2 linked regions of the Prochlorococcus marinus subsp. pastoris str. CCMP1986 genome follow. The protein of the gene in region 1 interacts with the protein of each later gene in a pairwise test. Links are inferred from orthologs where the notes say so. Each region holds a gene or a part of one and is shown in the gene's direction. Other genes may lie near its edges.

Region 1 (16,967 bases):
GTATTTCATTATTATTTAGAGATAGAATACTACTTAAATGACTACATGTTATTGGGACTTTAATATTTAATCTATCAATAGTTTCCAAAAGAACTTTTATACCCGCTCCTGGCTCAATAGTTGATTCATCTATGTGTAAATCAATTTCCAATTTATATTTATCTGCAAGCAAGAGAGTTTTAGAGAGTAAGTATTTTATTTTTGCTCTATTTTTAAAGGGAGGAACAAGAACTCCGCCTAAAATACCCTTTTTCTTAGAAAAAATTTTTGCTAATTCCTCTCCATGGGGAGTATCCCAAAACTCCAATGGAGCTAATGCTACATATTGCAATTTCAACTTAGAGGAATATTTTTTTTGAATTTTAAAAAGCTCATCCCAAATATTATTATCCTGACTTTCGTAGGTATCAACATGGCTCCTGATAGCTCTATAACCATTTTTAAGAGCCAAGTTGAGTGATTTTTCAGCTCTCTCTAAAACTTTAATTTTAGACCTAGTTTTATGCTCCTCTAAATTTACTGATAAGGCCTCATGATAGTTTGATTTAAAATTAGGAAACTCTCCAAAAGTGAAAGATTTATCAAGATGTGAGTGAGTCTCAACAAATCTTGGGAAAAGGATTTTTTTTGGTTTTTTATTTTTGATATTTATCGGCTTTAGTTCAGAAATAATTCCTTTTTCCCAAGCAACAAAAACAGAAGCGAAACCCTCATCATCCACGTTGAGGTTATCAACATTTTCTATTTCACAAAGGCATCTAGGTATAAGTACCTCTGTTTTTCCGGAGTTGATCAAGATTTAATATGCTTTTATTTTATTTTAAAACATAGATAAAGCTTATACAGAAATAGGAAAATACTTCAAAATCTTCTAAAACATACAAATATGCATGAAATTTTACTCGTAAGTTGTTAAGTTTATATATGTGAGGCGGGCGTCGCCAAGTGGTTAAGGCAGTGGCTTGTGGCGCCGCTATTCGGGGGTTCGAATCCCCTCGCTCGCCCTCAAAAATATTGCTCCAAAATTATTTAAATTATAATTTTGAATTAACAAAAGTCATTCAAAACTTTTTGCAAAGTGCTAACCAAACCAATCCAAGAAGAAGAAAAGATTTACAAAAATTCCTCTTTAGGTAGTTATTGGATAACAACTTTTGGTTGTCAAATGAATAAGGCCGATTCCGAAAGGATGGCAGGCACACTTGAAAAAATGGGATATTCAAGAGCTATTGATGAATTAAAAGCGGATTTAGTTTTATATAACACTTGCACAATAAGAGACAGTGCTCAGCAAAAGGTTTACAGTTTTTTAGGAAAGCAAGTCAAAAGAAAGCATAGTACTCCAAAATTAAAATTAGTTGTAGCAGGTTGCCTCGCGCAACAAGAGGGTGAATCTCTTTTAAGAAGAGTGCCCGAACTTGATCTAATAATGGGGCCACAACATGTTAATAATCTTGAGAATCTTTTAGAGAGGGTTGATTTAGGCAATCAAGTCGTAGCCACTGAAGAAACTTTTATATCTGAAGATATTACTAATCCAAGAAGAGATAGCTCTATTTGTGGTTGGGTGAATATCATTTATGGTTGCAATGAAAGATGCTCTTATTGTGTTGTCCCATCTGTTAGAGGTAAAGAACAGTCAAGATATCCAGATGCAATTAAAAGTGAAATAGAATCTTTAGCTCATAATAATTTCAAAGAGGTAACTCTTTTAGGGCAAAATATTGATGCCTACGGTAGAGATCTTCCTGGAACTACCAAAGAGGGCAGGAAAGAAAATTCCCTTACTGATCTTCTTTATTTTATTCATGATGTAGAGGGAATTAAAAGAATAAGATTTTCTACAAGTCATCCAAAATATTTTTCAAAAAGACTTATAAACGCTTGTTATGAATTAGACAAAGTTTGTGAGCATTTTCATATTCCGTTCCAAAGTGGTAATAATGAAATCCTTAGATTAATGGCTAGAGGTTACACGATCGAAAAATATAAAAGAATAATTGAAAATATTAGACAATTAATGCCAAATGCATCAATTACTGCTGATGCAATAGTTGCTTTCCCAGGAGAAACAGAAACCCAATATCGTGAAACATTGAAGTTAATATCTGATATTGGCTTTGATCAAGTTATGACCGCCGCCTATTCTCCAAGACCAAATACCCCAGCAGCTTTTTGGGATAATCAAATTCCTGAAGAAGTTAAAAAGGAAAGATTAAAAGAAATTAATGAACTAGTTGAAACAACCTCTAGAAAAAGAAATCAAAGATATTTAAATAATATTGAAAGTGTTTTAATTGAGGGCTTGAATCCAAAAAATAATGCCCAAATGATGGGAAGGACAAGAACGAATAGACTTACATTTGTAGAAATATCAAAAAATATTGAATTTAATTATTCATATGGTGATGAAATAAATGTCAAAATAACCGAGGCGAGATCTTTTTCTTTAAGTGGTCAGATTTATAAGTAATTTTTCTAAATGTTAGAAAAAGAAAAAAAATGTATTGGAATAATTTTTGGAGGAGAGTCTAATGAACATGATGTTTCAGTATCTTCCGCCAAGACAGTTTTTAAAGCATTAATTTCAAAAACGAACATAAATAGATTTTGGGTTAAAGCTTTTTATATAAATAAGCATGGCGTTTGGCTTGATAATGATCAATCTCTTGTATTACTAAAAGAAAAAAGAAAAAATGAAACGATTGATAAGAACCAAGTTTTCCCTAAACGAGAAATTAACTTTTTAAACACAATAGAATTTCAAGGTATTGATATATGGTTCCCACTTTTGCATGGTGTAAATGGAGAAGATGGAGCAATTCATGGTTTATTAAAATTTACCCAAAAGCCCATAGTAGGAGGAGGAATTTTAGGTTCTGCTCTTGGCATGGATAAAATATTAATGAAAAAAATATTTTCACATCTAGAAATTCCCCAAGTAAATTATTTAGATATTCAAAATCAAGATCTTAGTGATGATAAAGTAAAAAATAATTTATCTGTTGAGATTATTGAAAAATTAAAGTTACCAGTTTTTGTTAAACCTGCTAATTCAGGCTCATCACTTGGTATTTCGAAGGCCAAAACTAGATCAGAAATAATTAAAGCATTACAAAAGGCTTGGGAAATAGACTCCAGAATTGTTATCGAGGAAGGTTTAGATGTTAGAGAACTTGAATGCGGAATAATTGGTAATTTAAAACTTACCGCATCTGAAATCGGTGAAGTTTCTTATTCAACCGATTGGTACGATTATGATTCAAAATATTCGATGGATAATCAAATAATTATTCCAGCTGATATTGATTCTCAAATCTCTGAACAAATTAAAGATATTGCTATTAGAAGTTGTAGAGCATTAAATATTTACGGTTTCGCAAGGGTTGATTTCTTTTTAGAAAAGATTTCAAATAAAATTTTTCTGAATGAAATAAATACAATTCCTGGTTTTACTAGTAAAAGTATGTTTCCAATGCTTTGGAATGCTTCAGGTTTAAATATTGATCAACTTGTAGCTAAACTAGTTGATATATCATCAGATTTATAGATTAAAGTCAAATGTTGCATGGACTACTTTGGTTACCATTACTTTTAATCTTCGTTCTATTAACAGCTCTCGGTTGGCTAGAAAGAAGAAGACAAAATCTTTTTAGGAATTGGGCAAGTGGTTCTGAAATTTGCAAATTAGATAGTTCTGGTGCAGCTTTTTTAAAGGATGGTGAATTAAAATGGAGTGCATTTGAAGCTGGAATATTTGAAGAAAAAGGTAGTTTTACAATAAAGAAACTAGAACTAGTAGAGTTAATGGCCCTTACCTCAGGAGAAGCACCTTTAACCAATGAATCACAAGGTAAGTGTAGGCTCAGGCTCGTTGGGGATGGGAAAGAGATGGATGTTCCATTTTCAGATGCAGAGAGAGCTAGAGAGTGGATGGATCAACTGATGGAAAAAGCTAGATGTGATTTGTGAAGGATAAACAAAAATTAAAGAATAAAAGGTTTTTTTTGTTAATTACCTTTTTATTTTTTACAAGTTATGCAACCTCTAAAATTTTCAAAAATGTTAATTACCAAGATGTTTCTATAGTTGGTAGCGAATTATTTTCTATCGAGGATATAGTTGTAAACTCATCTCTAAATTTCCCTACCTCGTTGATATTTGTCAAAAGCTCATACACAGAAAGAGAATTAAAAAAGAATTTATCTCTAAAGAATGTTTCAGTTTTTAGACAAATATTCCCTTTTGGTTTAAAAATTCTAATTAAAACAAGAACTCCAATAGCTTATGGCGAACGGCTTTTTAAAGGGGAAAAAATAACTGGTTTTATTGATGAAGATGGTTTCTTCATCAGTCTAAAATATTCAGATCAAGAAAATTTGAATAAAATAACTAGTAAAGTTTTTGGATGGAAAGAAAACTTTAGAGAGACACTATCAAAAATTTTGAATTACCAAAAATATAACGATGTTGAATTCATTACAATAACTTTCTCCCCTAATGGCTTTTTAACTTTAGAGGAAAAAAGTCTTAAAACAATATTGTTAGGATTTAATCCAAAAAGAATAGAAAATCAATTACAAATAGTAAATAATATGAAAAACCAAATAAGAGAAAATAATATCTTAGAAAAAATAGATAATATCGACCTAATTGACCCCAACAATCCAAAAATTAAAGTGTTCAAACCCTAATAATTGAAAACAAATTTCATAAAAGTTTTTTTGATTAGATCAGTAATTGAAAGGGTTTCGGTTATTCACTCAAATTTTTGACAAGTTAATATTTAAGGACTTTCTTCAAGAAAATCCTACATATCAGCTTAGTGAGTTCATAATGCATCCAATACTAGTATTTGATTTTATTTAGAGATGAGCTTCGGAAACAATCCAAACTTTGATCAATCAAAAGACATCCTTCCAAGTCAGAATGCCAAAATTGAAGTAATTGGTGTCGGGGGTGGTGGGAGTAATGCTGTAAACAGGATGATTGATAGTGATCTTGAAGGCGTTTCATTCAGAGTTTTAAATACTGATGCGCAAGCATTATTACAATCTTCTGCAGATCGTAGAGTTCAACTAGGTCAGAACTTAACAAGAGGTCTTGGAGCAGGAGGGAATCCAAGTATTGGTCAAAAAGCTGCTGAGGAATCTAAAGATGAATTGCAACAAACCTTAGAGGGCTCTGACTTGGTTTTTATTGCTGCAGGTATGGGAGGAGGAACTGGGACAGGAGCGGCTCCAGTAGTTGCTGAGGTTGCAAAGCAAAGTGGTGCTTTAACTGTTGGGATAGTAACCAAGCCATTTTCATTTGAAGGTAAAAGGAGAATGCGTCAGGCAGAAGAAGGGATTGCAAGATTAGCAGAAAACGTTGATACGCTTATTGTGATTCCAAATGATCGTTTAAAAGACGTAATTGCAGGAGCTCCACTTCAAGAAGCCTTTAGAAATGCTGATGATGTTTTAAGGATGGGAGTTAAAGGTATAAGTGACATAATTACATGCCCTGGATTAGTTAACGTTGATTTTGCTGATGTTAGGTCTGTAATGACTGAAGCTGGCACTGCCCTGCTTGGTATAGGTATTGGTTCTGGTAGATCTAGAGCATTAGAGGCTGCTCAAGCCGCAATGAATAGTCCTTTACTAGAAGCGGCAAGAATTGATGGAGCTAAAGGTTGTGTGATAAATATTACAGGTGGGAAAGATATGACATTAGAAGATATGACCTCAGCTTCAGAAATTATTTATGATGTTGTAGATCCAGAAGCAAACATAATAGTAGGTGCTGTTATAGATGAATCAATGGAAGGCGAAATACAGGTAACTGTTATTGCAACAGGTTTCGAAACCAATCAACCGTTAAAACAACAAAGGATTAAAAATAGATTATCTAATCAGCCACTTTATAATATTTCTGATAATAAAGACACAGGTACTAATATTCCAGAGTTTTTAAGATTAAGGCAGAATAAAAAAGATATCGAATAATCGCTAAAATTAAGTGACTCGGTTATCTCGCCTGCCTCAAGCATCCCTTGTGGCTGCTACCTTCCGATCCTGACCAGGTTTGGGCGTTAAAACCGCGAAAGGCCGAGTCTTAAATATATTAGCAATTTTTGATAAAAAAAGATACATAGCTTTTATGTTGCCATCAGAACTAGTTAAATATAAAAAAAAATCTCAAAAGATTATTGCATTAACTGCATGGGATTCTATTTCAGGTTCTCTAGCTGAACATTCAGGAGCAGATATTGTTCTAGTGGGAGACTCTTTAGCAATGGTCTGTTTGGGATACAAATCGACCTTGCCTGTTACGTTAGAGAATATGATTTATCATACAAATGCAGTTTCTAGAGGGTTCAGCAAAGAAATAGAAGAACAGTCATTATTAGTATGTGATATGCCTTTTCTTACTTATCAATGCGGAGAAAACAAGGCAGTGGAATATGCAGGAAAAATAATTAAGAATACTTATGCAAAGGCAGTAAAAGTTGAGGGCGCTGATCCAGAGGTACAGAATGTTATTTCAAGACTCATAAGGATGGGAATTCCTGTCATGGGTCATTTAGGGCTTACTCCACAAAGCTATTTGAATCTAGGATTTAAACAACAAGGGAACAATTCAGAAAGTCACGAAAAAATCAAACGAGATGCTTTATCACTAGAAAAATTAGGATGTTTTTCTATAGTTTTAGAACATATTCCAGAATTACTTGCTAAAGAAATTCAAACCGAATTAGAAATACCAACAATAGGTATAGGTGCAGGAAAATTTTGTGATGGACAAGTAAGAGTTACTGCTGATTTATTAGGACTAAATGATAAGCAACCTCCATTTTGTAGACCAATTATTGATGGAAAAAAAATTTTTGGTGAAAAACTAAAAGAATGGGTAGCAGCCGAAAAGCTCAATTAAATTTTTCCCACCATCTAAACATTGAAACAAGAATTTGATTGCTTAATTCCATCCCTTTTGGATCACTTAAAAAAAATCTGTTACCTCTTTTAATTAAAAGGCCACTTTCCAGGAAGGGTTCCCATGCTTTTAGTAACTTTTTTAAAGCTATTTTGGACTTTTTATTATCCCAATTTTGTTCGTTTAATAAGTTATAAATATTGATACCCTCTTTAAGTCTCATTCCTAACATGATTTTCTCATCCAATTCTTTATAAATATTTTCTTGGTTAATTAGTGAATGTTCTAATTTGATTTCGCATTGCTTAGTTACCCATTTTTTATAATCTTTACTAATTCTTGGCCTTGTAAAATTCTCTCCCCAAGGAGAACTAGTCGACCCTTGACCAAAACTCCACCATCCAAGACCTTTCCAATAAACTCTATTATGTCTTGATTGATGTCCAGGGATAGAGTAATTAGAAATTTCATATCTTGAATAACCTGAAGCTTTTAAAATAAAGTTTGTTAACTCACTATTTTTAAAAGCATCATCATCCTTTGGTAAAGATAGTTTACCTAAATCAACTAATTTCTTAAAAACCGTTCCATTCTCGATACTTAAATCATAAATTGATATGTGTGGAGGAAAAAACTTTAACGATTGTTTTAAGTCTTCTTGCCATTCTTTAAAACCACTTCTTGGTAAATTTTGAATTAAATCCAAACTCCAACTTTTTATAAAACCATGATTATATGCTCTCTTTAACCAAAAACAAGATTTTTCTACATCCTTGCTGCAATGTCTTCTTCCCGCCTGTTCTAAGACCTGATTATTAAAACTTTGAACTCCAAGACTAAATCTATTAATCCCAGCCTTTATAAAGCCATATAGATCATCTTCATTAAAACTAGCTGGATCAACTTCCATTGTGATTTCAGCACCATAATCAATTTTATAATTCTCCTTAAAAAGATTTATTAAATCTTTAATCTGTAAGGGATTTAAAATTGAAGGAGTTCCTCCACCGATATAAATTGTTGAAAGAGGAGATTTATGTTTGATTGATAATATTTCTTTATTTAAATAGGTCAAATATTCTTTAACGGTTTTACTCCCATATCCCTCTAAACTTTCGATTTTATTACCTAAAGGTATAACTGCAAAATCACAATAGAAACATCGTCTGTGGCAAAAAGGTATGTGTACGTAAGCACTTCTAGGCAATTTATTCATCATGCAAACAAAATATAAAGCTTAAAAAAAAAACATAGAGGAGTTTTAAAAATAAAATCTTTATTTACTCAATTAATAAATCCTAGTAGATTATATATATGACGGATATCTTAGTACTAATTTTATTTGTATTGTCTGGAGCGGCATCAGGATGGCTTGGGGTTGATCTTCTACCAATAGACATACTTAAACAAGTCTCTAATGTAGAAGGTTTTAGAATTGTACTAGCCATAATAGGATTTTTTATTGGATTAGCAGCAGGTTTTGTATTTTTACAGCTTAGAAAGACATTCCTTGATCAAATACGTACAATGCCTACGGATTTGTTAATAAGCAGAGCGGTAGGGTTGATTTTAGGATTACTTGTTGCAAATCTACTACTTGCTCCAATATTGTTGATTCCATTTCCAAGGGAAGTATTTTTTGCAAAACCTTTAGCAGCCATTCTTAGTAATTTTTTCTTTGGGGCACTTGGTTATAAATTAGCTGATACTCATGGCAGGACATTGTTAAGACTATTTAACCCTACTAATACTGACGCTTATTTAGTAAATGAAGGAATAATTCCAGCAGCAAGTCCAAAAATTCTTGATACTAGTGTAATTATTGATGGAAGGATAAATGGTTTATTAAGCTGTGGATTACTTGAAGGTCAATTAATTGTGGCCCAAAGTGTAATTGATGAACTACAAACCTTAGCTGACTCTAGTAGTAATGAAAAAAGAGGAAAAGGAAGAAGAGGTCTTAAATTATTAAAAGAGCTGAGAGAACTATATGGAAGGAGACTTGTAATAAACCCAACTAAATATGAGGGGAATGGGGTAGATGAAAAACTTCTAAGAATTACGGAGGATATGGCAGGTACTTTAATTACGGCAGATTATAATCTTTCCCAAATTGCAGAAGTAAAAGAATTAAAAGTTATGAATTTGAGCGATTTAGTTATAGCTTTAAGGCCAGAAGTACAGCCTGGAGAATCACTTAATATAAAAATAGTCAGAGAGGGTAAAGAAAAATTGCAAGGAATTGGATATTTAGATGATGGGACAATGGTCGTAATTGATGATGCAAAGAAATTTGTGGGAGAAAGATTAGATATAGTTATTACTGGTGCATTGCAATCGCCCACTGGAAGAATGGTATTTGGGAAATTGATAAATAATCCTGAGTCAAACAAATCTTTTAAATCTCCAGCGACACAGGGCTAAATATAGCTAGAATCATACTAGTATTTATTTTGTAGAACATATGACTGTATCTGCTCCTTATTACGGCGAGAATACCGCTATGAGGACTCCGCCACCAGATTTACCTTCTCTTCTGCTAAAGGAGAGAATTGTATACCTAGGATTACCGTTATTTTCAGACGATGACGCTAAAAGACAATTAGGAATGGATGTTACCGAGCTAATTATTGCTCAACTCCTATATTTAGAATTTGATGATCCAGACAAACCTATTTATTTTTATATAAATTCAACAGGCACTAGCTGGTATACCGGAGATGCGGTTGGTTTTGAAACAGAAGCTTTTGCTATTTGCGATACCATCAACTACATTAAACCTCCTATTCATACAATTTGTATTGGACAAGCAATGGGAACAGCGGCAGTTATATTGTCTTCAGGGACTAAAGGGCATAGAGCAGCTCTTCCTCATGCTTCTATTGTTCTTCATCAACCAATTAGCGGAGCTAGAGGGCAAGCAACTGATATCCAAATAAGGGCAGAAGAGGTGTTAAAAAATAAAAAATCAATGCTGGAGATCTTATCACGCAACACCGGTAAAAGTATTGAAGAGCTTTCGAAAGATTCTGACAGGATGAGTTATCTTAACCCTCAAGAAGCTTTAGATTATGGAGTGATAGATAGGATACTCACAAGTCAAAAAGATTTACCTAATAACATTTAATCCTTACTTTTAACTCACTACTTTTTTAAAATTATGCCAATAGGAACTCCAAGCGTGCCGTATAGACTACCAGGAAGTCAATACGAAAGATGGGTAGACATTTATACAAGATTGGGTGTTGAGAGGATTTTATTTCTCGGACAAGAAGTTAATGATGGAATTGCGAACAGCTTAGTTGCTCAAATGCTATACCTTGATTCTGATGATAATACAAAACCTATTTATCTTTACATAAACAGTCCTGGCGGATCAGTCACTGCTGGTTTAGCAATATATGACACTATCAAATACGTTAAGAGCGATGTAGTCACTATATGCGTAGGTCTTGCAGCCTCAATGGGAGCATTTTTATTGGGAGCTGGTACTAAAGGTAAAAGGGTTGCTCTTCCTCATAGTCGAATTATGATTCATCAACCACTGGGAGGGACTTCACAACGTCAGGCTAGCGATATTGAAATAGAAGCTAGAGAAATACTGAGAATTAAAGATATGTTGAATCACTCTATGTCTGATATGACAGGACAATCCTTTGAAAAAATAGAGAAAGATACTGATAGAGATTATTTTCTAAGTGCTGAAGAAGCTAAAAACTATGGGCTAATAGATAGAGTAATTTCACATCCAAGCGAGGCGAGCTAGCTCTTATTATCTAAAATTAATATTTAAATATTAATTTTTAAATGAGCAATTATATGGTTTATTTACACCTTTAATGTCTAAAATATTAACTATCAAAAGTTTAGAAGTTACAACTAATGACACAACTCTTTTATGACACAGATGCTGACCTAAGTCTATTAAAAAATAAAACTATCGCAATAATAGGTTACGGCTCACAAGGCCATGCACATGCTTTAAATCTTAAAGACAGTGGAATGGATGTAATAGTAGGGTTATACAAAGGTAGTAATTCTGAAAGCAAAGCTATTAATGATGGATTAAAAGTATTCACTGTTTCTGAGGCTTGTGAAAAAGCAGATTGGATTATGATTCTGCTTCCAGATGAGTTCCAAAAAGATGTTTATATCAAAGAGATAGAACCAAATTTAAAAGAAGGTAAGATATTAAGTTTTGCACATGGATTCAATATAAGATTCGAACTCATTAAGCCACCTAATTTTGTCGACGTTGTAATGATTGCACCAAAAGGGCCTGGACATACTGTTCGTTGGGAATATCAGAATGGCCAAGGAGTTCCTGCCCTATTCGCAGTTGAACAAGACTATTCAGGCAATGCGAGATCATTAGCTATGTCTTATGCCAAGGGTATTGGAGGTACAAGAGCTGGGATTCTTGAAACAAATTTCAAAGAAGAAACTGAAACAGATCTTTTTGGAGAACAGGCAGTTCTATGTGGTGGTTTATCAGAACTTGTTAAATCAGGATTTGAAACTCTCGTTGAGGCAGGATATCAACCTGAATTAGCATATTTTGAGTGTTTACATGAAGTAAAGTTAATAGTCGATCTTATGGTTAAGGGAGGATTATCTCAAATGAGAGATTCAATTTCAAATACTGCAGAATATGGTGATTATGTAAGTGGGAAAAGACTTATAAATAATGAAACAAAAAAAGAAATGCAGAAAATTTTAAAAGATATTCAAGATGGTACTTTCGCTAAGAATTTTGTAGATGAATGTGATAATAACAAACCCTTAATGACAAAATTAAGAGAAGAAAATTCTAAACACGAGATAGAAAAAGTTGGGAAAGGTCTTCGTGCTATGTTCAGTTGGCTGAAATAAATTTATATTTTATATTTATTGCCTCGATTGGGTTTGATCTTTTAATTGGTGATCCAAAGTTTATCATCCATCCTGTTCAAATAATTGGGATTTACATAAAACAAATAACTAATTTTTTTATCCATAATTTCAAGAAAAATAAGAGGATATTATTTTGGGGAGGATTATTTATTGCACTATCCACTATCGCGACAAGCTTTGTGATCGGTAAGATTATTGAATTAATGTTCATTCAATCAAAAAGCAATCTTATTTTTGGAATATTAATCTTCTTAGGCTTATCGAGTTGTTTAGCTTCAAAGAGTCTAATCTTGAGCGTAAAAGAAATTTCAAATCTTATAAACGACAACATAACTGATCAAAAAACTGAACAAATAGTTAAAGAAAAAGTTCAAAGAATTGTAAGTAGAGATGTAAGTACAGCTTCGTTAGAGCATCTTTTGAGATCAAGTATTGAAAGTCTTACAGAAAATTCAGTTGATGGGATTTTTGGTCCGCTTTTTTGGATATTTATTGGAACAGTTTTTATCAAATTTTCGATTTTTCTTCCAGGTCCTTTATCACTTGGCTTTTCATATAAAGCAATAAGTACTTTGGATTCAATGATCGGCTATAAATATGACCATTACAGATATCTAGGTTTTTTTAGTGCAAAAATTGAAGATTGTTCAACTTTCCTTCCAAGTAGAATAGTTTTATTAACATTACCTTTGGTTAGTTCTAAAATTAAAAAATATATTTCTGTCATTAAAAAAAGTTACTCTGATGGAATTAAATATGATTCTCCTAATTCTGGTATTTCAGAGGCTATTTTTGCATATATTTCCAATGTCAAATTAGGAGGTGAGAACAAGTACAATGATGAAATTATTGAAAAGCCAATTATCAATTCAAATGGTAATATTTGCTCCAAAGAAAAAATAAATATTATTTGTCAATTAATTTTAAGACTTCAAATACTTTGGATAATTACTTTTACCATAATTTTTTTTAAAATTTGAATCCTAATTCAATGAAATTTGTTTTAAGTAACTATCATTATTAAAAAGACAATTTTCATGAAAGAAGAAAAACCCCCATTAAAAAATTCGGATAATAGTCCTACTGAAAATCTAAAGGAAGAGACAAATAATACATCTTCTGATAATGAATATTCAAAATGGGTTGATAATCAAGGTGATGAAGTAAAAGATGTTTTTGGATTTAATAGTAGTGCCGAACTTGTTAATGGCAGAGCAGCTATGATCGGTTTTTTAATGCTCTTATTAACCGAATTAGTTTTTAAAGGAAGGCCTGTCACTTCCTCAATCTTTGGTATAAATTGATAATGGAAGAAAAAAAATCTAATCCATTAAAAATTTTCCTATACATTTCAGCTTGGGTAATAATTTGGGGAACATTTGGTTCATTTATAGATTTCCCCCTTTATAAAAATAATATCTATCAAGAGGGGAGCATATATCAATATCTTACTTTTACAATTACAGCAATCATTTCAATTTTGAGTGCCAAATTCTTTTATAAAAAAATTAAACTATAAGAACTTATATCTATATTTTTTAATAATTTTTGCTGGTTCTAAATTATCCTGAGTCTCATATAGTATCCATTGATGAGTTTCAGTATCATGATCACAACCTAAGCTATTTGATGGGTCAGGCAAATTAGAAAGATATGAGTGACATGACTGATCCGCCTCGAAAGCAGAGTCATAACCACTTAAAAAGTATACTGAAAATCCAATAAGTACAACTGATATAACCACTTGAAAAAATAAGCTAACTATCTTCATGAATTTCCGGTCAAAATTTAAATATATCACTTCTAAAATTCTTTCGATAAAAAATTAAGCTATCGACCAACATTAAAGATAAAATCATGAAAGCCTTTATTATTAAAATACAAAATAACCAAAAGTACTAAAATTATATTTAAAACTAATACAACTGAACCAAATATATTAATCTGCTTTTTACCTGGCAAGGTATAAGTAAATTTTTTTCCTTTAAGAAAAGAAGCTAACCCTTTTTTCTCTTTTTCCAAATCCTTAATAGGTTTATCATTTTTAACTTCACTTTCAGAAAAACCTTTTACCATTTCAACCTTTATAACAAATTAATAATATTCTAAATTTAAAATTTTTCTCAAGAATTAACAATTTTTATTCACATATGAAAGCATCATTCCATTTTTATTTTTCTTTAACTTTCTAAAGTAATAAGCTTCAATAAGTTCTGTCTGCAACCCAAGAATACTTGCCTGACATTTATATTTTTTTTGCTCAGACTCAACTAACTGTATTTTCTCAATTTCCAATAATAAGTTACTACATACTTTATATTGCAAATCTTTGAAGCATTCATTTGCTTTTCTTAAAATTTCCGATTTAGTTAATAATTGTTCGGCAACAATAGGATTTAAGAATAAAACTAACAAAGGTAGTGAGAAACATATAAATTTCTTATAACTAAAAAGAGTCAAAAAGTAAAAACCCTCCTAATAAAATCATGTTAAAAATAATATAAAAAAATTATCAATACTTTTTTCTTTAAAAAAAAAGGTGTTCAAAAAGAACACCTATATTAAAGACAAAATAAGCTATTAGAATATTAGCCTTGAACTCTATCCTTAAATAGTTTTCCTGCTGAGAATGTAGGAACTCTTTTCGCGGGAATCGCAATTTTTTCCCCAGTTTTAGGGTTTAAGCCCTGTCTAGCAGAACGATCCCTTGGTTCAAAAGAACCAAATCCCAGTATGGAGACTTTTTTGCCTTCCACTACTGAATCAACAATAGTTTCAATAGCTGCATCAACAACTAAAGATACATCTGTTTTTGTAAGCTCAGTACGAGCAGCTACAAGATTTACTAAATCAGCTTTGTTCATTGAATTGTTTGTATAGCAGAGATTTGAAAGACAAGAATTTTAAAATCAAGTCTAATTACCTCGAACTTGCATATCATATGGAGCAAATACAAATACGGCAACCAAAAATGCCGGCAGCGCAAAGCTTTATACAAAATTTAATGACATTTTTAGCTATTCAACAATATTGTTAGATCTTAAATTTTTATAAGCACTTAAATTTACTTTAGGTAAAATGAAGGGCCAAAACTCTTGCAGTAACTAGTTTTCTTTAAAAAAGTTTAATTTCTAATTATTAAAAAAATTTATATTTAAAAGTAATCAATTTAACAATTTCAAATATTTATTATTTTTTATTAAATTTCAGATATATTTTCTTCTCAGCACATGAAGAGGATATTCTTTCCATTTTAAAAGCAAAAAAATTCAGTAACATATTACGTTTGAACCGAGTTTTGAACTTTTTTGTGTATAAATACAAAACAAAGAAAAGAACATTTAATTAGTAATATTAAATTTTTTAAATTTAAGAATATTGATGAGTGAAACATCAAATTTGATTCTTTTTTTTTAATTTTGCACTTATGATTCTGAAATGAATTATTTAATTAAATTAGTTCATTTATAAAAAAAATTAAAGAAATAAAGAAACAGTGAATGATATAAAGGTTGGAAAACCATTACCTCTGGGTAGTTCAATAACTTCAGGAGGTGTCAATTTCTCTCTAATAGCTACAAATGCAGAATATATAGAAATTTTATTATTCGAGAAAGAAGATTCAGTTGCTCCAAAAACAATCTTCAAGTTAGATCATAGTCATAAGACTGGTTCTTATTGGCATGCTGAAATAAATAATCTCAAAGAGGGTTCAATCTATGCCTTTAGAGTAAAACAGAATGATAATGGACTAAATAAAAATTATTCTAAAACTGTTCTCATAGATCCTTGCTCAAGAGGCATTACTGGATGGAGTAATTACAAAAGAAAAAATGCACTCAACAATATAGATAACATGGATTGTTGTCTTAAAAGTGTTGTTTGTGATAGAAAATCTTTTAATTTTAAAGATTTCCCTAGACCTAAACACTCATGGAAAGAAACTATTATTTATGAGTTACATATCAAAGCATTTACTCAATCCTCTAATGAAGAAGAAAGTTGTTTTAAAAAATTTTTAAAAAAAATTCCATATCTTAAAAAACTTGGCATAACAAGTATTGAATTACTTCCGGTATTTTGTTTTGACCCAAATGATGCTCCTAATGGATTAGAAAATTTCTGGGGATATAGTCCTATTAACTGGTTTACTCCACATTTTCAATATCTTTCTAATAATACCGCCAAAGGAAATAGAGAGGAATTTAGAAAATTTGTGGAAGAATGCCATAAAGCAAACATTGAAGTAATTTTAGATGTGGTTTATAACCATACCTCTGAAGGAGATTATCAAGGACCTGCCATATCTTGGAAAGGGATAGATGACAATCTTTATTATTTCATCGACAAAGATAAAAATTATCAAGATGTCTCTGGATGTGGGAACACTATAGCAGCAAATAGAGGATTAGTTAGAAAATTAATATTAGAGTCATTAAAATGCTGGGTAAATGAATTAGGCGTTGATGGTTTTAGATTTGATTTAGGTATTGCCTTGTCAAGAGGTGAAGATCTCATCCCTCTTGATAATCCACCAATTTTTGATGATATTGAATGTGATCCTGAACTTGCCGATATCAAATTTATCAGTGAGCCTTGGGATTGTGGAGGATTATATAAATTAAACGATTTCCCCTCTAAGAAAACGTTTACATGGAATGGGCATTTCAGAGATGACTTAAGAAGATTTTGGAAAGGGGATAAAGATACGGCTTGGAATATGAGTGACAAAATCAAAGGTAGTCCATCACATTACAAAGAAAATAATTTCTTACCAAAGTCTATAAATTTCATAACTTCACACGATGGATTTACACTAAAAGATTTAGTTACCTTTAACAAAAAACATAATTTCGCAAATAAAGAGCAAAATAGAGATGGGGATAACCACAACAATTCATGGAATCATGGAGTGGAAGGACCTACATCAGACTTATCTATTAAAAAATTAAGAAAGCGGCAACAAAAAAATTTACTTTTGAGTTTATTCATTTCAAGAGGAGTCCCTATGTTGCTAATGGGTGATGAAATAGGAAGATCTCAAGGCGGAAATAATAATTCTTGGTGCCAAAACAATTCTTTAGGTTGGATGAATTGGGATGAAAATCAACAAGATTTAGAACTATTAAATTATCTAAAGTATTTAATAAAAATAAGAA
Region 2 (12,460 bases), 290 kb from region 1 along the record:
GAGAATTGGCTTATCTCAATGGCGGCGTCAAAATTATATTTAGAGATGAGAGGCAAAATTTATCGGATGGTTCTTTCAAAGAAGAAATTTACTTATATGATGGCGGTATTAAAGAATATGTTGAGTACATAAATAAAGAAAAGGAATCTATTCATTCTGAGGTTATTTATGTCGATTCACAAAAAGATAATGTTTACGTGGAAGCAGCTTTGCAATGGTGCTCGGATGTTTATTCAGATAATATATTGGGATTTGCAAATAATATCAGAACGATAGATGGCGGCACGCATATAGATGGCTTAAAAACTGTATTGACTAGAACTTTTAATGCTATCGCGAAAAAAAGAGGTAAAAGAAAAGAAGTTGATAAAAATTTGTCAGGAGAAAATATTAGAGAAGGTTTGACAGTCGTATTATCTGTAAAAGTTCCAGAACCGGAATTTGAAGGTCAAACAAAGACAAAATTGGGAAATACTGAAGTGAGAGGGATTGTTGATTCGCTCATAGGAGAATCATTAATAAAGTATATGGAATTTAATCCTAATGTTTTTGATTTAATTCTAGAAAAAGCAATTCAATCTTTTAATGCGGCAGAAGCAGCTAAACGAGCGAGGGATTTAGTAAGGAGAAAAAGTGTTCTTGAGAGTTCAACTTTGCCTGGCAAATTGGCAGATTGCAGTTCAAGAGATCCCTCAGGTGCAGAGATTTATATAGTTGAGGGTGATTCCGCTGGAGGTTCAGCTAAACAAGGAAGAGATAGGAGATTTCAGGCGATTTTACCTTTGAGAGGAAAAATATTAAATATTGAAAAAACAGATGATGCAAAAATATATAAAAATACAGAAATTCAATCACTAATCACTGCTTTGGGATTGGGTATAAAGGGTGAAGAGTTTAATGTAAATTCTCTTAGGTATCATAGGGTTGTAATTATGACTGATGCAGACGTAGATGGGGCACATATTAGAACATTACTATTAACTTTTTTTTATAGATATCAAAGGGATCTCGTTGAAAAAGGTTTTATATACATTGCTTGTCCCCCTTTATACAAAGTTGAAAGAGGAAAAAATCATAAATATTGCTATAACGAAAATCAATTGAAGCAAACTATAGAAGATTTTGGAGAAAAAGCTAACTATAATATTCAAAGATTTAAAGGTTTAGGTGAAATGATGCCTAAACAATTATGGGATACAACAATGAATCCTCAGACACGAATGATGAAAAGAGTAGAAATTGAAGATGCTCTAGAAGCAGATAGAATTTTCAATATTTTGATGGGAGATAAAGTGGCACCAAGAAGAGAGTTTATTGAAACTCATAGTGCCAATTTAGATATGGCGACATTAGATATATGATAAAAAATGTGATAAAAAATATTTGTTTAATCGGATTCGCTCTGATTGGCCCAATTACATTACCTGCAGGAGGAATACAAAGGGATTTAAACAAATATAATACTCTTAATAATTCCAAAGAAATCATATTAAATTCAAATTGTTCACTTTATACTTTTCCAAAAATTAACGCTAAAAAATTGTTGGTTCTTGATACCGGTTCTTCATTATCAGTTTTACAAAAATGGGTAGTCAAAGAAAATGATACTTGGGCACGAGTAGAATTGCTAACAAATCAATTTATTGAACATCCTAATAGAACTAAAAGGGGTTGGATTAAAATATAGATCTTGGAACTAGATGGTTTTATTTATATTTTAGTAGGAAGTACCTTCGGGTTGATTGTAAGAATGTTTATAAAATATATTTCTGGAAAAAAGAAAATATTTTATTCTAATAATATTTTAATAGTAAATGTTTTAGCCTCTTTATTTTTAGGTATTTTCGAAGGTTTGAATATAACAAATAAGAATTTAATACTATTTATTTTTGTTGGTTTTTTAGGATGTTTCAGTACATTTTCATCTTTCATATATCAGTTATTTAATTTGATTCGAGAAAAAAAATATTTAATCCTATTGATTTATTATGCTGAAGTTATATTATTATCTTTTTTATTTTTTTGTTTAGGATATTTTATTACTTTAACCTTTATAAATTGAATAAAAAATATTTATTAACTTTTTTATTAACTGCCTATTGCGCTACATTCCTAAGATTTTATTTTAAAAATAATTTTGTTATTTCTATTATAGGTTCTTTTTTATATGGCTTTTTTATTTCAAGGAAAATTAGTAAGTCAAAAAAAGAAATTTTATTTAGTGGTTTCTTTGCTTGCTTTACATCTTTTAGCGGTTTTGTTCACTTTTTATATCAATTTATTATCCAAGGTTACTATCTAAAGTTATTTATTTATTTGAATGTAATTGTTATTTTAAATTTAATAATAATGTATATTGGTTTTCAGTTAAGTAGAAAAATTACTTAATTTTTATATAATATTAATGTTACTTCGATAAAGGGAAATATCATGGAAGAAAATAATAATATAGAGGTAAGTACTTCTTTATCTTCGGATTTATCTAATCGTGGAAAGATCACAATCCAGCTTGAGGAATTACTTATTGCAGGAAATTATGATGAAGCAAAATTATTACTTGAACCTTCCCAGCCCGTTGATATCGCTGATGCCATTGGTAGTCTTCCTTTAATACTCCAAGCTCTTGCATTTAGGTTATTAAAAAAAAATGAGGCAATTGAGGTTTATGAGTATTTAGATCCAATAGTGCAGCAAACATTACTAGATAGACTTCGTTCCGGGGAGGTTTTAGAAATAGTTGAAAAAATGTCTCCTGATGATAGGGTTCAACTTTTTGATGAATTACCTGCAAAAGTTGTAAGAAAATTTCTGTCAGCACTAAGTCCTGGTGAGAGAAAAGTAACGGCAGAATTATTAGGATATGAGCCAGAAACTGCTGGCAGATTAATGACTACTGAATTCATAGATTTAAAAGAAATGCAAACTGCTGAGGAAGCATTGTCGATAGTAAGAAAAAGGGCTGCATTTACAGAGACAATATATAGTCTATATGTCACGGATAAAGAAAGGCATCTAACTGGAATTTTATCTTTAAGAGATCTTGTTACGGCAGATCCTACTAGGCCTATTGGTGAGGTTATGACAAAGGATGTCGTTAATATTTCCACTAATACTAATCAAGAGGATGTAGCTAGAGCAATTCAAAGATATGATTTTTTAGCTCTCCCAGTTGTAGATAAAGAAAAAAGATTAGTTGGAATTGTTACGGTTGATGATTTGATTGATGTTATTGAGCAAGAAGCTACTCGAGATATTTATGCTGCAGGCGCTGTTCAGCTTGGTGATGAGGATGATTATTTTCAAAGTGGTTTATTTACAATTGCTCGAAGGAGAATTTTATGGCTATTAATTTTAGTTCTAGCTAATGGTTTAACTACAAAAGTTATTGCAATGAATGATCAGATTTTGAAAGAAATAGTTTTACTAGCTGCTTTTATCCCATTGCTTATCGGTACCGGAGGAAATGTTGGAGCCCAAAGCTCAACAGTTGTTATAAGGGGTTTAAGTACTCAAAAATTAAAATCAATGGGTGCATTTAAGGTAGTGGTTAAAGAGGCAATAACTGGTGCTTTATTAGGGATTTTAATGATGCTAGTGGTTTTCCCCTTTGCTTGGTGGCAAGGGGAGGGACCATTAATCGCATCCGCAGTTGGAATTAGCTTGATTTCGATAACAACGTTAGCTGCAACCGCCGGAGCTATTCTTCCCTTACTATTCGAAAGGATGGGTTTAGACCCTGCTTTGATGTCTTCCCCCTTCATAACTACTGTGACAGATATTGCTGGGGTATTTATTTATCTTAGTACTGCAAATTGGCTACTTAATTCTTCAATTTTGTAAGAATTACTAGGTATTTATTCTCATTTTTGTAGAATTGTGGGTTTTTTTGTTTAACTTTACATTTCTTAATGGTATTGTTTACAAAACAACATTAACTTTTATGTCACCCGAAACATTAGTTGAGAATAAATTAGCTACTATTTCATCTTTAAAATCCAGTAATGATGTAGATTTGGTTAGGTCTTATTTGAGGGATATTGGACGAGTTCCATTACTATCACACGAACAAGAAATCACTTTAGGTAGGCAAGTTCAAGAATATATGCAAGTTGAGAGAGCTGAAATTGAAATAATGGAATTGACAGATAATAAACCTTCACCTGAAGAATTAGCTGAAAAGTTAAATTTATCTACTTCACAAATCAAAAAAAGACTCAGAGCTGGTCAGCGAGCAAAAGAAAGAATGGTTGCTGCAAATTTAAGATTAGTCGTCAGTGTTGCAAAAAAATATACAAAAAGAAATATGGAACTTCTTGATTTAATTCAAGAGGGAACAATTGGATTAGTAAGAGGTGTAGAAAAATTTGATCCTGCTAGAGGATATAAGTTTTCAACATATGCGTATTGGTGGATTAGACAAGGTATTACAAGAGCAATTGCAGAAAAAAGTAGAGCTATTAGATTGCCAATCCACATAACAGAGATGCTTAATAAGCTAAAAAAAGGTCAAAGAGAGTTGAGTCAAGAAATGTCAAGAACACCTACAATAAGTGAACTAGCTAAATATGTTGAGTTGCCCGAAGATGATGTTAAAGATTTAATGTGCAAAGCTGGGCAGCCAGTAAGTCTAGAAACAAAAGTAGGTGATGGTGAAGATACAGTTTTACTGGATTTATTAGCTGGAGGAGAAGATTTACCTGATGAGCAAATCGAAATGGACTGTATGAGGGGTGATTTACATTCACTACTTCATCAGTTACCTGATTTGCAATGTAGAGTCTTAAGAATGAGATATGGAATGGATGGAGATGAGCCAATGTCTCTAACGGGTATTGGACGTGTCTTGGGTATTAGTAGAGATAGGGTAAGAAATCTAGAAAGAGATGGTCTAAGAGGTTTAAGAAGACTTAGCGAAAGTGTGGAAGCTTATTTCGTCTCTTGAATAAATTGACAAATTAAATTGTTAGTCTCCTCAGGATTTTCATCGTGAGGACAATGTCCAGCCTCTTTAATAACATCTAGTCTTTTTATATTTTTATAGTTTTTCTTCCAAGATTTTGCTTCATTTAGAGATTCCCAAGGATCTTTTTCTCCCCAAATCAACTGAATTGGAGAATTAACCCTATAAAATAGGTCTGTAGCGAGATAGTCATCGAATAAATTAATAAAACCACGAAAAGCCTCTTTTGAATTTTTTCTTTGAGAAGGATTATATAAAATTTCTATTAATTCTTCATCAATATTTTTTCCTGAGGGATATGCTTTTTTAAGGATTTGTTTAATAACTGCTGGATTGGCAGCTCTCTCAAAAAGGGTGTTACTAATAATTCTTTTACTTACTAATGTTTTTATTACCGGACGCAATAAGTTCATTAATACATCGCTTCTTTTAAGTCTCTTATCATCCATTGTTCTTTGGGCACAGTCAATTAAAACAAGGCCATTACAATTTTCTTTGAGAATTTCAGCAGCTTTTAAAGATACAACTCCACCGATTGAGTTGCCTACTAGATAAACAGGAGATTTAATTACCTCATTACAAAAAGTAGCTACCTGACTTCCCCATAAGTCAAAGGAATATTTAACATAATTATCTTTGTAAGACTCATAATCTAATGAAGCTCCAGGTTGGCTACTTTCTCCAAAGCCTAGTAGGTCAATTGAATAGCAATTATGATTATTTCCGAGAAAATCTTGATTATGTCTCCAATGTCGTTTTGATGCTCCAAAACCATGAATTAATAAAATATTTAAATCACTATTGTTAGAGGATTGTTTTGTTGAAGACCATGATATGTCCCAATTTTTCCATTTCCAATTTTCGGATTTTTTAAAGGACATTAGAAGAAAAATATTAATTAAACTTTAATTCAAAAAAAAAAAAATCGTTTTCGATTAATTATTCTTAGTTTAGAAAAAATTTTTAGTCTATGAAAAAAACAAAAGTTATTTGTATTGGGGAGGCTTTAATAGATAGAATCAAGAATAAATCAAATCAAGAATTTACAGATTTTTTGGGAGGAGCTCCTGCAAATGTAGCTTGTGCATTGAGAAAATTACAAATAGATTCAGTCTTTATTGGACGTATAGGAAGTGATGAATTTGGTAAGAAATTTATTAATCAATTTAAAGAATTGGAGGTAAATATAAATTTTTTGCAATTGGATGATTGTCTTCCCACTCGTATCGTTAAGGTAAATAGGGATAATTCCGGAGATCGATATTTTTCTGGTTTTGATACAAGCTTAAATACATTTTTTGCTGATGAGGCTTTTGATAAGAATGAAATTAAAAAAGATTTGAAAAGTTTGGAAAACCTCTTTTCAAAAACAAAATATTTAGTTTGTGGAACAATTATATTATCGTCTTCAATATCTGCAGATACTATTAACTTTTTATTGAGTTTAGCTAATAAATTTGATGTAAAAATAATAATTGACTTGAACTGGAGAGAGGTTTTTTGGGATTTTGCCACTTCTTCATCAGAAACTAATAAAAAGGAGAGAGTTGATTTAATAAGGAATTTATTGAATAAGGCGCATATTTTAAAGTTGGCCAAAGAGGAAGCAATTTTATTTTTTGAAAATAAAAATCCTTTGGAAATATCTGAAAGATTGTTAAACCGTCCTGATGTAATAATTACAGATGGAGCAAATCCTATTTGTTGGTTAATAAATGGAGTACAAGGAACGACTGAAGTTTCTAAGTCGCTAAAAATTATTGATACTACTGGAGCAGGTGATGCTTTTTTAGCTGGATTAATTTCACAATTACTGTCGTTTGATTATCCTTCAAATGAATCAGAAATACAAAATTGTGTAAAATTCGCAAGTATTTGTGGGTTACTCACCTGTCTTGGTGAAGGTGCGATTGAACAACAACCAGACTATTCAAAGGTTAATAAATTTTTTGGATCCCAAATTTTATAATTTCTCCCAAAATTTGTAGCGTAACTTATTTCTATTTTCCAGAAATTATTCAAACATGGCTTTATTAATTCCGGCCATTCAATAACCATTATAGCTTCATTTTGTATAGCCTCTTCTTCCTCAGAAATAAAGAATTCTTTTGCCATCAAACTATTTTCTAGCCGATATAAATCCATATGAATTAGTGGAATTGTTCCAGAATTGTAATGATGCGATAAGGCAAATGTTGGACTTGTAATATCTTCTGAAATAGATAGGCCTAATGCAATTCCTTGGACGAATGAAGTTTTTCCAGCTCCAATGGGACCTTGTAGTAAAATAACCGATTTTGGATTTAATCTTCGAGCAAAATCACTTCCTAATTGAATTGTTTCTTTTAAATTCCCAACAAACACTAAATTATATAAAAATCGCTTATAGTCTAAGTATAAGATATTTTTAGAAATGGTTATTGCTAATTCGATTAAAACCTCCATACCAAACTACGTAATTAAAGATATTTCTTTATCAGATTTCGGACGTAAAGAAATTAAAATTGCCGAAACTGAAATGCCTGGATTAATGGCACTTAGAGATAAGCATCATTCGGATAAGCCTCTAAATGGTGCAAAAATAGCTGGTAGTTTGCATATGACTATTCAAACTGCTGTTTTGATTGAAACTCTTGTTGATCTTGGTGCACAAGTTAAATGGGCTTCATGCAATATTTTCTCAACTCAAGATCATGCTGCTGCTGCTATTGCAGAACAAGGAATTTCTGTTTATGCAAAAAAAGGTGAGAGTCTTGATGAGTATTGGCAATATACTCATTACATTTTAGATTGGGGTACAGATTCTCCAAACATGATTCTTGATGATGGTGGAGATGCAACAGGTTTATTAATACTTGGTAGTAAAGCAGAAAAGGATTTGTCAGTTCTAAAGAATCCTAGTAATGAAGAGGAAATAGCATTATTCAACTCAATTAGGTCTAAATTGCAAGAAGATAGTAGCTTCTACTCTCGTATTAAGGGAAATATTATCGGCGTTACTGAAGAAACAACAACAGGAGTTGCAAGACTTTATCAATTGCAAAAACAAAATGCACTACCATTTCCTGCTATCAACGTAAACGATTCAGTTACTAAGAGTAAATTTGATAATTTATATGGTTGTAGAGAATCTCTAGTTGACAGTATCAAACGTGCGACTGATGTAATGATTGCAGGAAAAGTTGCGTTAGTAATGGGATTCGGAGATGTTGGTAAAGGGTCTGCTCAATCATTAAGAGGACTTGGAGCAATAGTCAAGGTTGCTGAAGTTGATCCTATATGCGCTCTTCAAGCAGCTATGGAGGGTTTTAGTGTTGTCACATTAAATGATGTTGTTGAAGATATTGATATATTTGTTACTGCTACTGGTAATTATCAAGTTATAACTAACGATAACCTTATTAAAATGAAGGATGAGGCGATAGTCTGTAATATTGGACATTTTGATAACGAGATTGATGTTGCCTCGTTGAAAGATTACCCATGGGAAAATATTAAGCCTCAAGTTGATCATATTACTTTGCCAAGTGGAAATAAAATTATTCTTTTAGCAGAGGGAAGACTTGTTAACTTAGGCTGTGCAACAGGTCATCCAAGTTTTGTTATGAGTAATTCTTTTACTAATCAAGTATTAGCTCAAATTGAACTTTTCAATAAGTCAGATGAATACTCTAAAGAGGTCTATGTTTTACCTAAACATTTAGATGAAATGGTTGCTAGGTTACATTTGGATAAAATTGGGGCTAAGTTAACAAAACTAACTAAAGATCAAGCAGACTATATTAATGTCTCTGTTGAAGGACCTTATAAACCAGAGCAATATAGATATTAAATTTGAGTTTAATTTTTATTAATTTACTCACTTCCATTCCTGAATATATTAGTAAGGCTGTTGAAACAAATTCAACAATAGCCTACCTCACGATATGTTTGGCGATGTTTTTAGAGAATATTATACCTCCAATTCCATCGGAAATAATTATGCCTTTAGGTGGATTTTTTGTCTACCAACAAAAATTAAATTTCTATATTTTGGTTTTTTGGGGTGTATTTGGAACGATACTAGGGTCTATGCCTTGGTATTATTTGGGTAAATTAGTAAATGAAAAAAGATTATCAAACTTTTTAGATAAAAGGGGCAAATATATAGGAATAACTTCTAATGATCTTATTAAGAGCAGGAGATGGTTTGATAAATATGGGGTTTCGTTAGTTTTTTGGGGGAGATTAGTACCTGGTATAAGAACATTAATTTCAGTACCCGCTGGAATGGAATTAATGCCACTTCGGAAATTTTTAATTTGGACTAGTTTAGGAAGTTTAATATGGGTTACATTATTAACTTATGCAGGATTTGTCTTTGGCGAAAATTATCCAATTATTGAAACATATTTGAATCAAATTAAATTTATTGTCAAACCCATATTAATTCTGATATTTGTTTATTTTTTAATAAAATTTTTTATAAGACTTTATAAAAAAAAAATAACTTAAAAAGGAATATCTCCAGAGTTATTATTATTTGAAAAATTGCTATTATCTGTTTCTTTCTTAGAGCTCAATAAATTTAATCTATCAACTCTAACAACTGGTTTAAATCTATCTTCTCCTGTATTCTTGTCTTTCCAACTATCAATTTTAAAACTTCCTGTAATACCAATTAAAGAACCTTTTTTGACATAGTCAGCAGCTATTTGTGCTTGTTTGCCCCATATTTCTAGATTAAACCAGTCAGGTTCATCACCTCTACTTATTCTGTTTACTGCAAGAGTGAAGTTGGCAACTGTACTTCCAGATTCGAAATATCTCACATCAGGCTCTCTTCCAGCTCTACCAACCAAATTAATAGTGTTAATTTCCATAAGCTATTTTTTTTTATATTACTCATCTTTTTTGCTTTTGCTTAAGTTTTGCAAGCTATTCATAACTAAATAAAAGTTTTTTTTGAGGTATTGAGAAAATAGATATATTATTTGTTTAATAGATTTCTTATTGTGATTTTTAACAGATTTAAATTTTCTAGGGATATAGGGATTGATTTGGGTACTGCTAATACTCTTATTCATGTATCAGGTAAAGGTGTGGTTCTACAAGAACCCTCAGTAGTAGCTATGGATCTTGAAGAGGGAGTTCCTTTGGCCGTAGGTGAAGAAGCAAAATTAATGCTTGGAAGAACCCCAGGAAATATAAGAGCTGTGAGACCTTTGAGAGATGGAGTTATTGCTGATTTTGATGCGGCAGAACAAATGATAAAAACTTTTATTCAAAAATGCAATGAAGGAAGGGGAATTTTAGCTCCAAGAATAGTTATTGGTATTCCGAGTGGGGTTACTAGTGTTGAACGAAGAGCTGTTAGAGAAGCTGGATTAGCTGGGGCTAGAGAGGTTCATTTGATTGATGAACCTGTCGCTGCAGCTATAGGAGCTTCATTGCCAGTAACTGAACCAATTGGAACCATGATTGTTGATATTGGGGGTGGAACTACTGAAGTAGCAGTTTTAAGTCTAGGCGGAACGGTCCTAAGCGAATCTGTAAGAATAGCAGGTGATGAACTTAATGAATCGATAGCAATTTATCTTAAAAAAGTACATAATCTAGTTGTCGGTGAGAGAACTGCAGAAGATATTAAAATCAAAATTGGCTCCGCATTTCCAGATGATGAATTTGATAATACTTCTATAGAAGTTAGAGGTTTACACCTTTTATCTGGCTTGCCAAGATCTATTACTTTAACCTCTGGAGAAATTAGAGAGGCTATGGCTGATCCTCTTTCCAAAATTGTTGAAGCTGTAAAAAGAACTTTGGAGCGAACTCCTCCTGAATTAGCGGCAGATATAGTTGATAGAGGAATTATGCTCGCTGGAGGTGGAGCTCTTGTAAGAGGGATTAGTGATTTGCTTAGCCATGAAACTGGAATTTTTACGCATATTGCAGAGAATCCATTACTATGCGTAGTTAACGGTTGTGGAGTGGTATTGGACGATTTCAAAAAACTCAAGAGAGTTGTTGATACACCTGATTTTATAAGGAATGCGATTAGAGATTAGTTGAATGTTAGATATTCGACGAATATCAACTAATCGTTGGTGGAATAAAAAGAAAAATTGGGGTTTATTTATATTTTTATCGTTCTTGTTTTTTGTGAGAATATCAAAAGGATCTTTATATAAAGATTTTTATTATTTAATTTCAAAACCTTTTTGGCCAGGACAATATCAAAGGGAAGTTTTAACTAAAAGTGTTGAACAAGAGTTTTTGATCAGATTAAAACAGTTGGAGAAAGATAATAAAAGATTACGCGAAATTTTATCTCTACAAAGATTGTCTGATTCTGAAAGTATTTCAGCGAGTGTTATTTCAAGAAAAACCGGCAGTTTTTGGAGGCAAATTATCTTAAATAAAGGTGCAAAAGACGGAGTAGAAATTGGGAGTTTTGTTGTTGGTCCAGGAGGCTTATTAGGAAGAGTAGAGAATACTTCTTTATTTACTTCGACAGTAAGATTATTAACTTCTCCTGAAAGTAAAGTGGGAGTATGGGTTGAAAGGATTCAGATGCATGGATTATTAGTCGGTTCTGGAAATGATTATCCAAAAGTGATTTTTTTTAATAAGGATATCGATATAAAAGTGGGAGATTTTGTCTTATCTTCCCCAGCAAGCACTTTGTTACCTCCCAATATTCCCATAGGTATTATTCAATCTGTTGATGAAGAATTCAAAGCAAAAAAAACAGCGAATATTTTGCTTTTAGGAAAACCTCAAGCAATTGATTGGGTACAAATCTTAAAAGTTGAAATTTAAATGGGAAAATACTTTAAAAAAAAAATATCTTTATTTTCCTTTTTATTTATACCAATAGTTTATTTTTGGGATCCTAATTGGTTGGAATTCTTAGGAGTTCAGCCTTATTGGCCTTTATTTTGGTTATTGCCATGGTCTATGATCTATGGATCATTTAATGGTTTAATAATTGGTTTATTTTTAGGACTTATTTTAGATTCATTGAGTCTTGATAGTAATTTCACACAAATTCCCGGATTGGTTTTATGTGGAATATGGTTTGGAAAGTTAAGTATTTCAAATAATATTTTTGTAGGGCATTTCAGATTTGGTTTAATTTGTTCTATTGCATGTTTTTTTTGTGGTTCGCTATATTTTTTTCAAGCCTTGTTCAAGTATTGGTATAACCATAATATTTTTTTGTATTTACCAATATTAAAAAATATTTTTGCTCAAGTTTTTATAACCGGTTTATTAGCTCCATTAATATGTTCCTTACTCTTTAGGCTCTTCCAAAAATCAAAAGGAAGGGACAAATTAATAAGCTTTATAGATGAATAATAGATTCTAAAAGGTAATAATGGATTTTTTCAAAAATAAAATAATTTTGTAAATTTAAGGAATTTATCATTTAAGGTACATAATGTTATATTTTTAATTGTTAGATTATATTAATAAGATGTTCATTGCAAAATAAATTTGCCTTGAAATATCAGCAAA

The links.
Region 2: the proteins of ftsZ (region 1) and TX50_RS08675 interact in binary tests that used the Escherichia coli proteins (3 or more experiments, as listed by UniProt). The link is inferred for Prochlorococcus marinus subsp. pastoris str. CCMP1986 from one-to-one orthologs.

The regions. Positions count from the first base shown.
Region 1 is NC_005072.1:1,257,331-1,274,297, forward strand. The notes cover bases 3,991-6,929. They hold ftsZ (cell division protein FtsZ), read left to right. Parts: upstream 3,991-4,871; coding sequence 4,872-5,987; downstream 5,988-6,929. Other genes in these bases: TX50_RS07020 (cell division protein FtsQ/DivIB), read left to right, coding at 3,991-4,694; panB (3-methyl-2-oxobutanoate hydroxymethyltransferase), read left to right, coding at 6,142-6,915; hemW (radical SAM family heme chaperone HemW), read right to left, coding at 6,908-6,929. In the rest of the region: TX50_RS06995 (amidohydrolase family protein), read right to left, coding at 1-796; tRNA (N6-isopentenyl adenosine(37)-C2)-methylthiotransferase MiaB, read left to right, coding at 1,079-2,473; TX50_RS07010 (D-alanine--D-alanine ligase family protein), read left to right, coding at 2,483-3,550; TX50_RS07015 (hypothetical protein), read left to right, coding at 3,562-3,972; more of TX50_RS07020, read left to right, coding at 3,969-3,990; more of hemW, read right to left, coding at 6,930-8,131; TX50_RS07040 (PIN/TRAM domain-containing protein), read left to right, coding at 8,230-9,339; TX50_RS07045 (ATP-dependent Clp protease proteolytic subunit), read left to right, coding at 9,380-10,042; TX50_RS07050 (ATP-dependent Clp protease proteolytic subunit), read left to right, coding at 10,076-10,681; ilvC (ketol-acid reductoisomerase), read left to right, coding at 10,798-11,787; adenosylcobinamide-phosphate synthase CbiB, read left to right, coding at 11,775-12,788; TX50_RS07065 (chlorophyll a/b-binding protein), read left to right, coding at 12,846-13,112; TX50_RS07075 (hypothetical protein), read right to left, coding at 13,322-13,579; TX50_RS07080 (hypothetical protein), read right to left, coding at 13,639-13,884; TX50_RS07085 (hypothetical protein), read right to left, coding at 13,939-14,268; TX50_RS07090 (HU family DNA-binding protein), read right to left, coding at 14,397-14,672; TX50_RS07095 (glycogen debranching protein), read left to right, coding at 15,305-16,967. UniProt on the Escherichia coli protein: Essential cell division protein that forms a contractile ring structure (Z ring) at the future cell division site. The regulation of the ring assembly controls the timing and the location of cell division.
Region 2 is NC_005072.1:1,549,754-1,562,213, reverse strand. What follows is about bases 9,197-11,980. They hold TX50_RS08675 (rod shape-determining protein), read left to right. Parts: upstream 9,197-9,954; coding sequence 9,955-11,007; downstream 11,008-11,980. Other genes in these bases: TX50_RS08665 (hypothetical protein), read left to right, coding at 11,762-11,980; mreC (rod shape-determining protein MreC), read left to right, coding at 11,012-11,761; TX50_RS08680 (single-stranded DNA-binding protein), read right to left, coding at 9,451-9,822; TX50_RS08685 (DedA family protein), read left to right, coding at 9,197-9,454. Outside these bases: gyrB (DNA topoisomerase (ATP-hydrolyzing) subunit B), read left to right, coding at 1-1,361; TX50_RS08730 (hypothetical protein), read left to right, coding at 1,358-1,687; TX50_RS08725 (FluC/FEX family fluoride channel), read left to right, coding at 1,691-2,062; TX50_RS08720 (CrcB family protein), read left to right, coding at 2,023-2,388; mgtE (magnesium transporter), read left to right, coding at 2,431-3,840; TX50_RS08710 (RpoD/SigA family RNA polymerase sigma factor), read left to right, coding at 3,941-4,942; TX50_RS08705 (alpha/beta fold hydrolase), read right to left, coding at 4,927-5,841; TX50_RS08700 (carbohydrate kinase family protein), read left to right, coding at 5,931-6,929; tRNA (adenosine(37)-N6)-threonylcarbamoyltransferase complex ATPase subunit type 1 TsaE, read right to left, coding at 6,887-7,324; ahcY (adenosylhomocysteinase), read left to right, coding at 7,374-8,792; more of TX50_RS08685, read left to right, coding at 8,795-9,196; more of TX50_RS08665, read left to right, coding at 11,981-12,301. UniProt on the Escherichia coli protein: Forms membrane-associated dynamic filaments that are essential for cell shape determination. Acts by regulating cell wall synthesis and cell elongation, and thus cell shape.